One region of the Amycolatopsis sp. MEPSY49 genome, then DNA from elsewhere that is predicted to be linked to it. Evidence: riboswitches for the same ligand, from Rfam matches in the RefSeq annotation. Region 1 holds a riboswitch; the other holds the start of a gene.
What was found. Region 1 has a riboswitch for glycine ahead of gcvP (aminomethyl-transferring glycine dehydrogenase). Riboswitches for the same ligand answer to the same signal wherever they lie in the genome.
Positions count from the first base shown of each region.

Region 2: another riboswitch for glycine. It lies ahead of gcvP (aminomethyl-transferring glycine dehydrogenase); the one in region 1 lies ahead of gcvP (aminomethyl-transferring glycine dehydrogenase).

Region 1 is NZ_JBDLYJ010000006.1:265,633-270,661, forward strand. It holds gene ABFJ78_RS27350 (3-oxoacyl-ACP reductase) at 1-666, shown strand, start outside; gene ABFJ78_RS27355 (hypothetical protein) at 663-860, opposite strand; gene ABFJ78_RS27360 (helix-turn-helix domain-containing protein) at 932-2,224, shown strand; glycine riboswitch at 2,372-2,465, shown strand; gene gcvP (aminomethyl-transferring glycine dehydrogenase) at 2,602-5,029, shown strand, end outside.
Region 2 is NZ_JBDLYJ010000002.1:702,012-707,040, forward strand. It holds gene ABFJ78_RS12375 (MerR family transcriptional regulator) at 1-293, shown strand, start outside; gene trxA (thioredoxin) at 305-640, shown strand; gene ABFJ78_RS12385 (TetR/AcrR family transcriptional regulator) at 621-1,253, opposite strand; gene ABFJ78_RS12390 (MerR family transcriptional regulator) at 1,532-2,110, shown strand; glycine riboswitch at 2,153-2,251, shown strand; gene gcvP (aminomethyl-transferring glycine dehydrogenase) at 2,420-5,029, shown strand, end outside.

The DNA.
Region 1 (5,029 bases):
GTCATCGCGGACCTGACCCCGGCCGAGGGCAAGGCGGTGGCCGACGAGATCGGCGGCGCGTTCATCCAGACCGACGTCACCGACGCCGAGCAGGTCGAGAACCTGTTCCACAGCACGGTCGAGCAGTTCGGCTCGGTCGACGTCGCGTTCAACAACGCCGGGATTTCCCCGCCCGAGGACGACTCCATCCTGACCACCGGCATCGACGCCTGGGAGCGGGTGCAGCGCGTCAACCTGACGTCGGTGTACCACTGCTGCAAGGCCGTCCTGCCGCACATGCAGCGGCAGGGCCGCGGTTCCATCATCAACACGGCGTCGTTCGTCGCGGTGATGGGCGCGGCGACGTCGCAGATCTCCTACACCGCGTCCAAGGGCGGCGTGCTCGCGATGAGCCGCGAGCTCGGGGTGCAGTTCGCGCGGGAGAACATCCGCGTCAACGCGCTGTGCCCGGGACCGGTGAACACGCCGCTGCTGAAGGAGCTGTTCGCGAAGGATCCGGAACGCGCGGCGCGGCGGCTGGTGCACGTGCCGGTCGGCCGGTTCGCCGAGCCCGAGGAGATCGCGGCGGCGGTGGCGTTCCTGGCCAGCGACGACGCCAGCTTCATCACGGCGTCCCAGTTCCTGGTCGACGGCGGCATCTCCGGCGCGTACGTCACCCCGCTCTAACGCTTGGTCGGTTTTTTGACGCCGTAGACCTCCCGCAGGTAGTTCCAGGCGGCGTTGAGCTTCTTGCGCTCTTCGGAGACGAGTTTTTCGCGACGGCGCAGCACGCGGACGGCGATCTCGGACGCGAGGAAGGCACCGGCGGCGAAGGTCAGCACGCCGACGATGAGCGTGAGGGCGATGATGGTGGTGGTCATGCTCACAGCTTCGGGCGCGCGTGGGCGATTCGTCCCTGCGCAAAGCTAGCGGGTTTCGTTAGCTTTGTGAGGTGACGCACTGGCGCGCCGACGAGTGGGCGGAAGCGGTCCGGACGGGCATCCGCGCGAGGGGGCTCTCCCTCGACGAGGCCGCCCGCCGGATCGGCGTTCCGACGTCGACGCTGCGCAGCTGGATCGAACACCGGCACGCGCCGAAGGTGACCGTCTTCGACCACTGGGCGCAGCTCGCCGAGGTCACCGGGCTGGGGGAGGCCGAGCTGCTGCGCGTCGCCGGCGTGCTGCCGGACGCGCTCGCGTCGCCGGTCCACGTCGCCCAGGCGGCGAAGGCGCTGCGGGAGGGCATCGACCAGGCCGGGCAGTTCCTCCGGCAGGCCACCGCGCTCGTCTACTCCTCGCCCGGCACGCAGGTGGCCAACGCGATCGCGGCGTCGCCGATCGACTGGGAGATGCGGATCCGCTCGGCCACCCGCGGCGACGAAGTCCACGTCACCTACCACCACTACGTCGGGATCGTCCCTCCGCGGGACTTCCCCCACGACGACGCCGAGGTGCGCCGCATCATCGAGCACGACATCCTCGGCGAGCTGTGGCGCCCGCTCGGGCTCTACTGGCGGGTCGCCGAGGTGCACGACTGGCACGAGCCGCCGCGGCTGGTGATCCAGGTGCCCGAGCAGGAGGGGACGCGCCCGCCCGCGCCGTCGCCGGTGGTCGCCGCGCCGCCGGTCGTGGTGCTGTCGCCGATCTGGGGCTACGGCGAGCTGCTGGCCTCCCTGGTCGCCGACGGGCTCGGGTTCGGCAACGTCGACTTCCGCTACTTCGGCCTCCCGGACGCGATGGCCGACCGCGTCCGGATCACCGCCCGCGAGCTGGCCGAACCGGCGCCGCGGCTGGTGCACTCGGTGCCGCCGATCATGCTGCTGCACGGCCTGGCCGTGCCGGACCTGACCGGCCGCCTCCCGGTCGTCGTCCGCTACGGCCCCCGCATGCGGGCCCGCGCTGCGCGGATCTACCGCGAGCCGCTGCTCGAAGCCGGGTTCGACGATCCGATGGAGGGAGCGCGGGCGATCGAGGAGACGATCTCGGTCCCGCCGGGTTGCGCGTACTTCGAGGTGACGCTCGCCGACGAGGACGTCTTCGACGGCGACCACCCCTCGCTGGACCGGCTCAACGACACGGTGGCGTGGCTCGCCGAGCAGATCGTCGAGCAGGTGCTGCTGGGCGCCGGGCACCCGCCGGTGCCGGTCGGTGGCCCGCTGAAACGCCTGGTCCTGCCCTCGGGCCGGGTCCGCCGCCCACCGGTTTTGGCGGGTCAGGTGGTCCGCCGGGTCGCCGAAACGACGTGAATGACTCATTCATGTCACCTGGCGACATGAATGAGTCATTCACGTCGTCGAGGGCCGGTCGAGGATCACTGTGGCGTTGCCCGGGTGAAGTAGACGGACCTCGAACCCGGCAGGTACGGTGGCCGTCACAACTGCAGATCGGGCCGTAGAGCCGAGGCGGGAGAGCCCCCACGAAGCCGGTGGGGCACCGAAGGAGCAAACTCCCCAGAATCTCTCAGGTACCTGTTACCGCTTCGCGCGAGGCCACTCTGGAAAGCAGGCGCACCCGCGCCTCACCCAAGGTGAAAGCCGTGTCTCCCACGGTGAAACTCTCAGGTGCCATGACAGAGGGGGAGTTCCCAGCGCACCGTTGTGTGCCCAGGCCCGAGGAGCTCCCCATCACTTCAACGCAGTTCGACGCCCGCCACATCGGCCCGTCCGAGGCCGAACGCGCGAAGATGCTGGCCGAGTGCGGTTACGGCAGCCTGGACGCCCTCGTCGGCGCCGCCGTCCCGACCGCGATCCGCGCGACGAAGGAACTCACCCTCCCGCCCGCCGCGTCCGAAGAGGACGCCACCGCGGAGCTGCGCGCCCTCGCCGCGCGCAACCGGCCGATGACGCAGATGATCGGCCTCGGCTACTCCGACACCGTCACGCCCGGCGTGATCCGCCGCAACGTCCTCGAGAACCCGGCCTGGTACACCGCGTACACGCCCTACCAGCCGGAAATCTCCCAGGGCCGCCTCGAAGCGCTGCTCAACTTCCAGACGATGGTTGCCGACCTGACGGGCCTGGCCACCGCGAACGCGTCGCTGCTGGACGAGTCGACCGCCGTCGCCGAGGCCGTCACGCTGATGCGCCGCGCGTCGAAGTCCAAGTCGAACAAGGTCGTCCTGGACGCGGAGTGCCTGCCGCAGACCATCGCCGTCGTGCGGACGCGCGTCGAGGCGCTGGGCATCGAGGTCGAGGTCCGCGACCTGCTCACCGGCCTGCCGGAGGACTTCTTCGGCGTCGTCGTCCAGTACCCGGGCGCGTCCGGTGTGCTGCGCGGCCGCGGCTTCTACCACGCGATTTCCGAGTCGGCGAAGGCCGCGGGCGCGCTGTTCACCGTCGCCGCCGACCTCCTCGCGCTCACCCTGATCACCTCGCCCGGCGAGTTCGGCGCCGACGTCGCCGCCGGGTCGACGCAGCGCTTCGGCGTCCCGCTCGGCTACGGCGGCCCGCACGCCGGGTACATGTCCGTCCGCTCCGGACTCGAGCGCTCGCTGCCCGGGCGCCTGGTCGGCGTCTCGGTCGACGCCGACGGCAACTCCGCCTACCGCCTCGCGCTGCAGACCCGTGAGCAGCACATCCGCCGCGAGAAGGCTACGTCCAACATCTGCACCGCGCAGGTGCTCCCGGCCGTGCTCGCCGCGATGTACGCGGTCTACCACGGTCCGGACGGCCTGAAGAAGATCGCCCAGCGCGTCCACGGTCTCGCCGCGGGCTTCGCCGACGCTCTCCGCAAGACCGGCGTCGAGGTCGTGCACGAGTCCTTCTTCGACACCGTTGTCGCGCACGTTCCCGGCCAGGCCGCCGAGGTCCACGCGGCCGCGCGGGCCCAGGGCATCAACCTCGGCCACGTCGACGCCGACCACGTCCGCGTCGCCTTCGACGAGGTCAGCACCCCCGCGATCAGCGCGAAGGTGCTCAAGGCGTTCGGCGTCGAAGCCGAGGTCACCGACGGCGTCGCGCTGCCGTACGGCCTGGCCCGCGAGAGCGGCTTCATGGGCCACGAGGTCTTCGGCACCCACCGCTCCGAGACGGCGATGCTGCGCTACCTGCGCCGGCTGTCCGACCTGGACTACGCCCTCGACCGCGGCATGATCCCGCTCGGCTCCTGCACGATGAAGCTCAACGCCACCACCGAGATGGAGCCGATCAGCTGGCGTGAGTTCGCCGGCATCCACCCGTTCGCCCCGGCCGAAGACGCCGAGGGCTACCACGTCCTCGTCGCTCAGCTCGCGGAGTGGCTGGCCGAGGTCACCGGCTACGACAAGGTGTCGCTGCAGCCGAACGCGGGCAGCCAGGGCGAGCTGGCCGGCCTGCTCGCGATCCGCGCCTACCACCGCGCGAACGGCGACGAGGCCCGTGACGTCTGCCTGATCCCGTCGTCCGCGCACGGCACCAACGCCGCGTCCGCGGTGCTCGCCGGGATGCGGGTGGTCGTCGTGAAGTGCACCGACGAGGGCAACGTCGACCTCGCCGACCTGCGGTCCAAGGTGGACAGTCACCGCGACACGCTGGCCGCGATCATGGTCACCTACCCGTCCACGCACGGCGTGTACGAGCACGACATCGACGAGCTGGCCAAGATCGTCCACGACGGCGGCGGCCAGGTGTACGTCGACGGCGCGAACCTCAACGCCCTGCTCGGGCTGGCCAAGCCGGGCGAGTTCGGCGGCGACGTCTCGCACCTGAACCTGCACAAGACCTTCTGCATCCCGCACGGCGGTGGCGGCCCCGGTGTCGGCCCGGTCGCGGTGCGCGCGCACCTCGCGCCGTACCTCCCGAACCACCCGCTGCTCGACGCGGCCGGCCCGGAAACCGGCGTCGGCCCGATCAGCGGCGCGCCGTACGGCTCGGCGTCGATCCTGCCGATCTCCTGGGCCTACGTCCGGATGATGGGCGCGCCGGGCCTGACCGCGGCCACGAAGGTCGCCGTGCTGGCCGCGAACTACGTCGCTTCGCGGCTCGCGCCGCACTACCCGGTGCTCTACACGGGCCAGGACGGCCTGGTCGCGCACGAGTGCATCCTCGACCTGCGCCAGATCACCAAGGAGACCG
Region 2 (5,029 bases), on a different contig from region 1:
ACCGCGAGTACGACGAGGACGACCTGCAGCTGGTCAAGGAGATCCAGACCCTGCAGACGGTCGGCCTGACCCTCGAGGAGACCCGCCCCTTCGTCGAATGCCTGCGCAGCGGCCACGAAACCGGCGACTCCTGCGCGAGTTCGATCGAGGTCTACCGGCGCAAGCTCGAAGAAGCGGACGCGCTGTTGGCGCGCCTCGGCGGCATCCGCGAGGAACTGGCCGTGAAGCTCGCCGGCGCACTGGCCCGGCAGGCACCCGATCCCTGTGTCGTCCCCGACGCCCCGCGCCCGTGAAGGAACCCGTCATGTCCGAAGTCAGAGAAGTCACCGATGCCACGTTCGCGGAGGTCGTCGGCAGCGACGTCCCGGTGCTGGTCGAGTTCTGGGCCACCTGGTGCGGCCCGTGCCGGATGGTCGGCCCGGTGCTGGAGCAGCTGGCCGCCGAGCGGGCCGGGAAGCTGGCCGTCCGCAAGATCAACGCCGATGAGAACCCGGAGACCACCCGCTCCTACCAGGTCATGTCCCTGCCGACGATGATCCTGTTCCGCGGTGGCGAGCCGGTCGAGACGATCGTCGGCGCGTTCCCGAAGGCCCGCATCGAAGAGCGCCTCGACCGCGCCCTCACGGTGCCGTCGCTTTGACGAAGGTGTCCGCCACCTCGCGCCCGTAGTTCTCCAGGTCGAGCGACGGGTCGGCCGCGTACGCCGCGGCCACCCCGTCGATCGCCTGCGCGATCGACATCGCCATCACCTCCGGCGTGAACTCGCCGAACACCCCTTCGGCCTGCCCCTGCTTGAGCTGGCGGGCGAGGCCGTGCACGCGCATGTCGTCGACCAGCACCTTCGTCATCACCCAGCCGTCCTCGTCGTCGGCGTTGGCCGACAGCTCGGTCAGCACGCGGACGCACTCGGGGTACGCGCGCAGGAACGCGATCGACGTCTCGATGTGGGCCCGCAGGTAGCCGGCCCGGTCGGCGGGGTCGAGCCCGCCGCCGGTGCGCTCCTTCAGGAACTCGTTCTTCGTCTCGACCACCGTGCTCAGCACGGCCTGCATCAGGCCGGCCTTGTTCGTGAAGTGGTACGAGATCAGCCGGGTGCTGCTGAGCCCGGCCCGCTCCTTGATCTTGGCGAACGTCGTCCTGCGGTACCCGAGGTCGGCGAGGACGCCGATGGTCGCCCCGATGATCTGCGCGCGGCGGGCCGCCTCGGTGACGCTGAGCCCCAGTTCCGCCATGAGGTCGGTGTTTACTTGCATGAGTAAAAAGTTACTCGGCTGAGTAAAACGGCGCAAGAGGTTTGAACCACCGGTCCGGGGGTACGGCGAACGGTGCAAAGGCTCAGCCGACCGTTGAGGCTTGCCGCGCGTCGCGTTGACCGGCACTGTCCGGGCGCTTACCGTCGAAGGAGGTAAATCGCCACGGTGTCATCAACGGTCTGGGGCCGGACCGCGGCGGTTGATCTCCGGCGGGTCCCGCTCCTGGGACCGTCCGGCTGTCATTCGCCGGCCGCCAGGTCGGGCGAGGGGAGGCTTGCGTGGTCGAGGCTGGTTCCGAGAAGCAGCCTGTTGAGGTCGCGAGTGGCGAGCAGGGTGAGCTGTTCCCCGACAACTCGCTGCCGGACGAGCTGGTGGGCTACCGCGGCCCGGCCGCGTGCCAGATCGCCGGGATCACCTACCGCCAGCTCGACTACTGGGCCCGGACGAAGCTGGTCGCACCCAGCATCCGCACCGCCCACGGCTCCGGCTCGCAGCGGCTGTACTCGTTCAAGGACATCCTTGTCCTCAAGGTCGTCAAGCGGCTGCTGGACACCGGGGTCTCGCTGCAGAACATCCGCGTCGCCGTCGACCACCTGCGCGTCCGCGGGGTCCGCGACCTCGCGCGCGTGACGCTGTTCTCCGACGGCACCACCGTCTACGAGTGCACCTCGCCGGAGGAGATCGTCGACCTGCTCCAGGGCGGCCAAGGCGTCTTCGGCATCGCGGTCAGCGGCGCCATGCAGGAAATCAGCGGCACCATCCACGAGTTCCCGGCCGAACGCGCCGACGGCGGCGTCGTCGAGACCCACCAGCCGGACGAGCTGACCCAGCGCCGCAACGCCCGCCGGACCGGGTGATCACCGCTGCGGCGGACGGAGTAAAGTCATCCGTGCGGTCGACGAATCCGCGCGGGAGAGTCCGAGCCTCATATTGAGCTCGGCGCCGAAGGAGCAAGTCCTCCCCGGAACCTCTCAGGCACCCTGGACCGCGCGGACGAGACGCCTCTGGAAAGCGGGTCGTCAGGACACAACCTGATGGCCCCGCCGACGGTGCAAGCCCGGGAACTACGGGCGAAACTCTCAGGCGCCTGCTTCGCGGGTACGGACAGAGTGGGGAGGCCGAGACATCGTTGTCTCGGTCCGGCTTCGCGTCCCCAGGAGGCTGTTGTGGAACCGTCACTCGCCTCCCTGGAACAGGGACTTCCCTTCGCCGACCGGCACATCGGGCCCGGCCCGGAAGACCTCCACCGCATCCTCGACGTCATCGGCGTCGCTTCTCTCGACGAGCTCTCCGAGCGTGCCGTTCCGTCGTCGTTGCGGGAGTCCGCCCAGCCGCTCGAACTCCCGCCCGCCGCCACCGAAGCCCAGGCGCTCGCCGAACTCCGCGAGCTCGCCGGCCGGAACCGGCCCATGGCGCAGATGATCGGGCTCGGCTACCACGACACCGTCACGCCGCCCGTGATCCGGCGGAACGTGCTCGAGAACCCCGCCTGGTACACCGCCTACACGCCCTACCAGCCGGAAATCTCCCAAGGCCGGCTCGAAGCGCTGCTCAACTTCCAGACCGTGGTCGCCGACCTGACCGGCCTGCCGGTCGCCAACGCCTCGATGCTCGACGAAGCCACCGCGGCCGCCGAAGCCATGACGCTGGTGCGCCGCGCGGGCAAGTCGTCGTCGAACCGGTTCGTCGTCGACGAGGACACGCTCCCGCAAACTCTCGCCGTGCTCCGGACCCGCGCCGAGCCCCTCGGCATCGAACTGGTCGTCGAGGACCTCTCCCAGGGATTGACCGGCCTCGGGCTCGGCGGCGACTTCTTCGGGATCCTGCTCGCCTACCCCGGCGCGTCCGGCGCCGTGCGCGAGCTGGACCTGACGATCGCCGACGCCAAGAAGCACGGCGCCGCGGTGATCGTCGCCGCCGACCCGCTGGCCCTGACCCTGCTGCGGCCGCCCGGCGAGCTCGGCGCCGACGTCGCCGTCGGGTCGACGCAGCGGTTCGGCGTCCCGCTCGGCTTCGGCGGCCCGCACGCCGCCTACCTCGCCGTCCGCCAGGGCCTCGAGCGGCAGCTGCCGGGCCGGCTCGTGGGTGTTTCGAAGGACGCCGACGGCGCGCCCGCGTACCGGCTCGCCCTGCAGACGCGGGAACAGCACATCCGCCGGGAGAAGGCGACGTCGAACATCTGCACCGCGCAGGTGCTGCTCGCGGTGATGGCGTCGATGTACGCGGTGTACCACGGGCCGGACGGGCTGCGCGGCATCGCGCTGCGTGCCCACCGGATGGCCACCGTGCTGGCGGCCGGCCTCTGCGAGGGCGGCGTCGACGTCGTGCACGGCGAGTTCTTCGACACGATCACCGCCGCGGTCCCGGGCCGGGCCGACGCGGTCGTCGCGGCGGCCCGTGACCTCGGGGTCAACCTCCGGCGCGTCGACGACGACCACGTCGGCGTCGCCTGCGACGAGACGACGACCCGCGAACGGCTTTCCCGCGTGTGGAAGGCGTTCGGCGTTTCGGTGTCCGATGTGGATGGTCTCGACGCCGACACCGCGGACGCGCTTCCGGCCCCGTTGCGGCGCACCAGCGCCTTCCTCACGCACCCGGTGTTCCACGCCCACCGCTCGGAAACCGCGCTGCTGCGCTACCTGCGGCGGCTGGCCGACTCCGACGTCGCCCTCGACCGCAGCATGATCCCGCTCGGCTCGTGCACCATGAAGCTCAACGCCACCGCGGAGATGGAGCCGGTCACCTGGCCGGAGTTCGCCGGCCTGCACCCGTTCGCGCCCGCCGAGGACGCCGCCGGCCTCCTGGAAGTGGTCGCCGACCTGAGCGCGTGGCTCGCGCGGATCACCGGCTACGACACGGTTTCCCTGCAGCCCAACGCGGGCAGCCAGGGCGAGTTCGCCGGGCTGCTGGCCATCCGCGCGTACCACCGGTCGCGCGGCGAAGGCGAGCGGGACGTCTGTCTCATCCCGGCCAGCGCGCACGGCACGAACGCGGCGAGCGCCGTCATGGCCGGCCTGCGGGTGGTCGTCGTCCGCTGCGACGACGACGGCAACATCGACCTCGGCCACCTGCGGTCCACTGTGGACGACCACCGCGCCGACCTGGCCGCGATCATGATCACCTACCCGTCGACGCACGGGGTCTACGAGGACACCGTCGGCGAGGTGTGCGCGCTGGTGCACGACGCGGGCGGCCAGGTGTACGTCGACGGCGCCAACCTGAACGCGCTGATCGGCGTGGCGCAGTACGGCCGGTTCGGCGCGGACGTCTCGCACCTCAACCTGCACAAGACGTTCTGCGTCCCGCACGGCGGTGGCGGACCCGGCGTCGGGCCGATCGGCGTCCGCGCGCACCTGGCGCCGTTCCTGCCGAACCACCCGCTGCAGCCGGCGGCCGGTCCGGCGACCGGGGTCGGGCCGGTCAGCGCGGCGCCGTGGGGGAGCGCGTCGATCCTGCCGATCTCGTGGGCGTACGTCCGGATGATGGGCGCGGAAGGCCTGCGCCGGGCGACGCTGGTGGCGGTGGCCAACGCCAACTACGTCGCCCGCCGCCTCGGGGAGCACTTCCCGGTGCTGTACGCGGGCCACGGCGGGCTCGTCGCGCACGAATGCGTCCTCGACCTGCGGCCGGTGACGAAGGCGACCGGCGTCACGGTCGACGACGTGGCCAAGCGCCTGGCCGACTACGGCCTCCACGCCCCGACGATGTCGTTCCCGGTGGCGGGCACGCTGATGGTGGAGCCGACCGAGAGCGAGGACCTCGCCGAGCTGGATCGC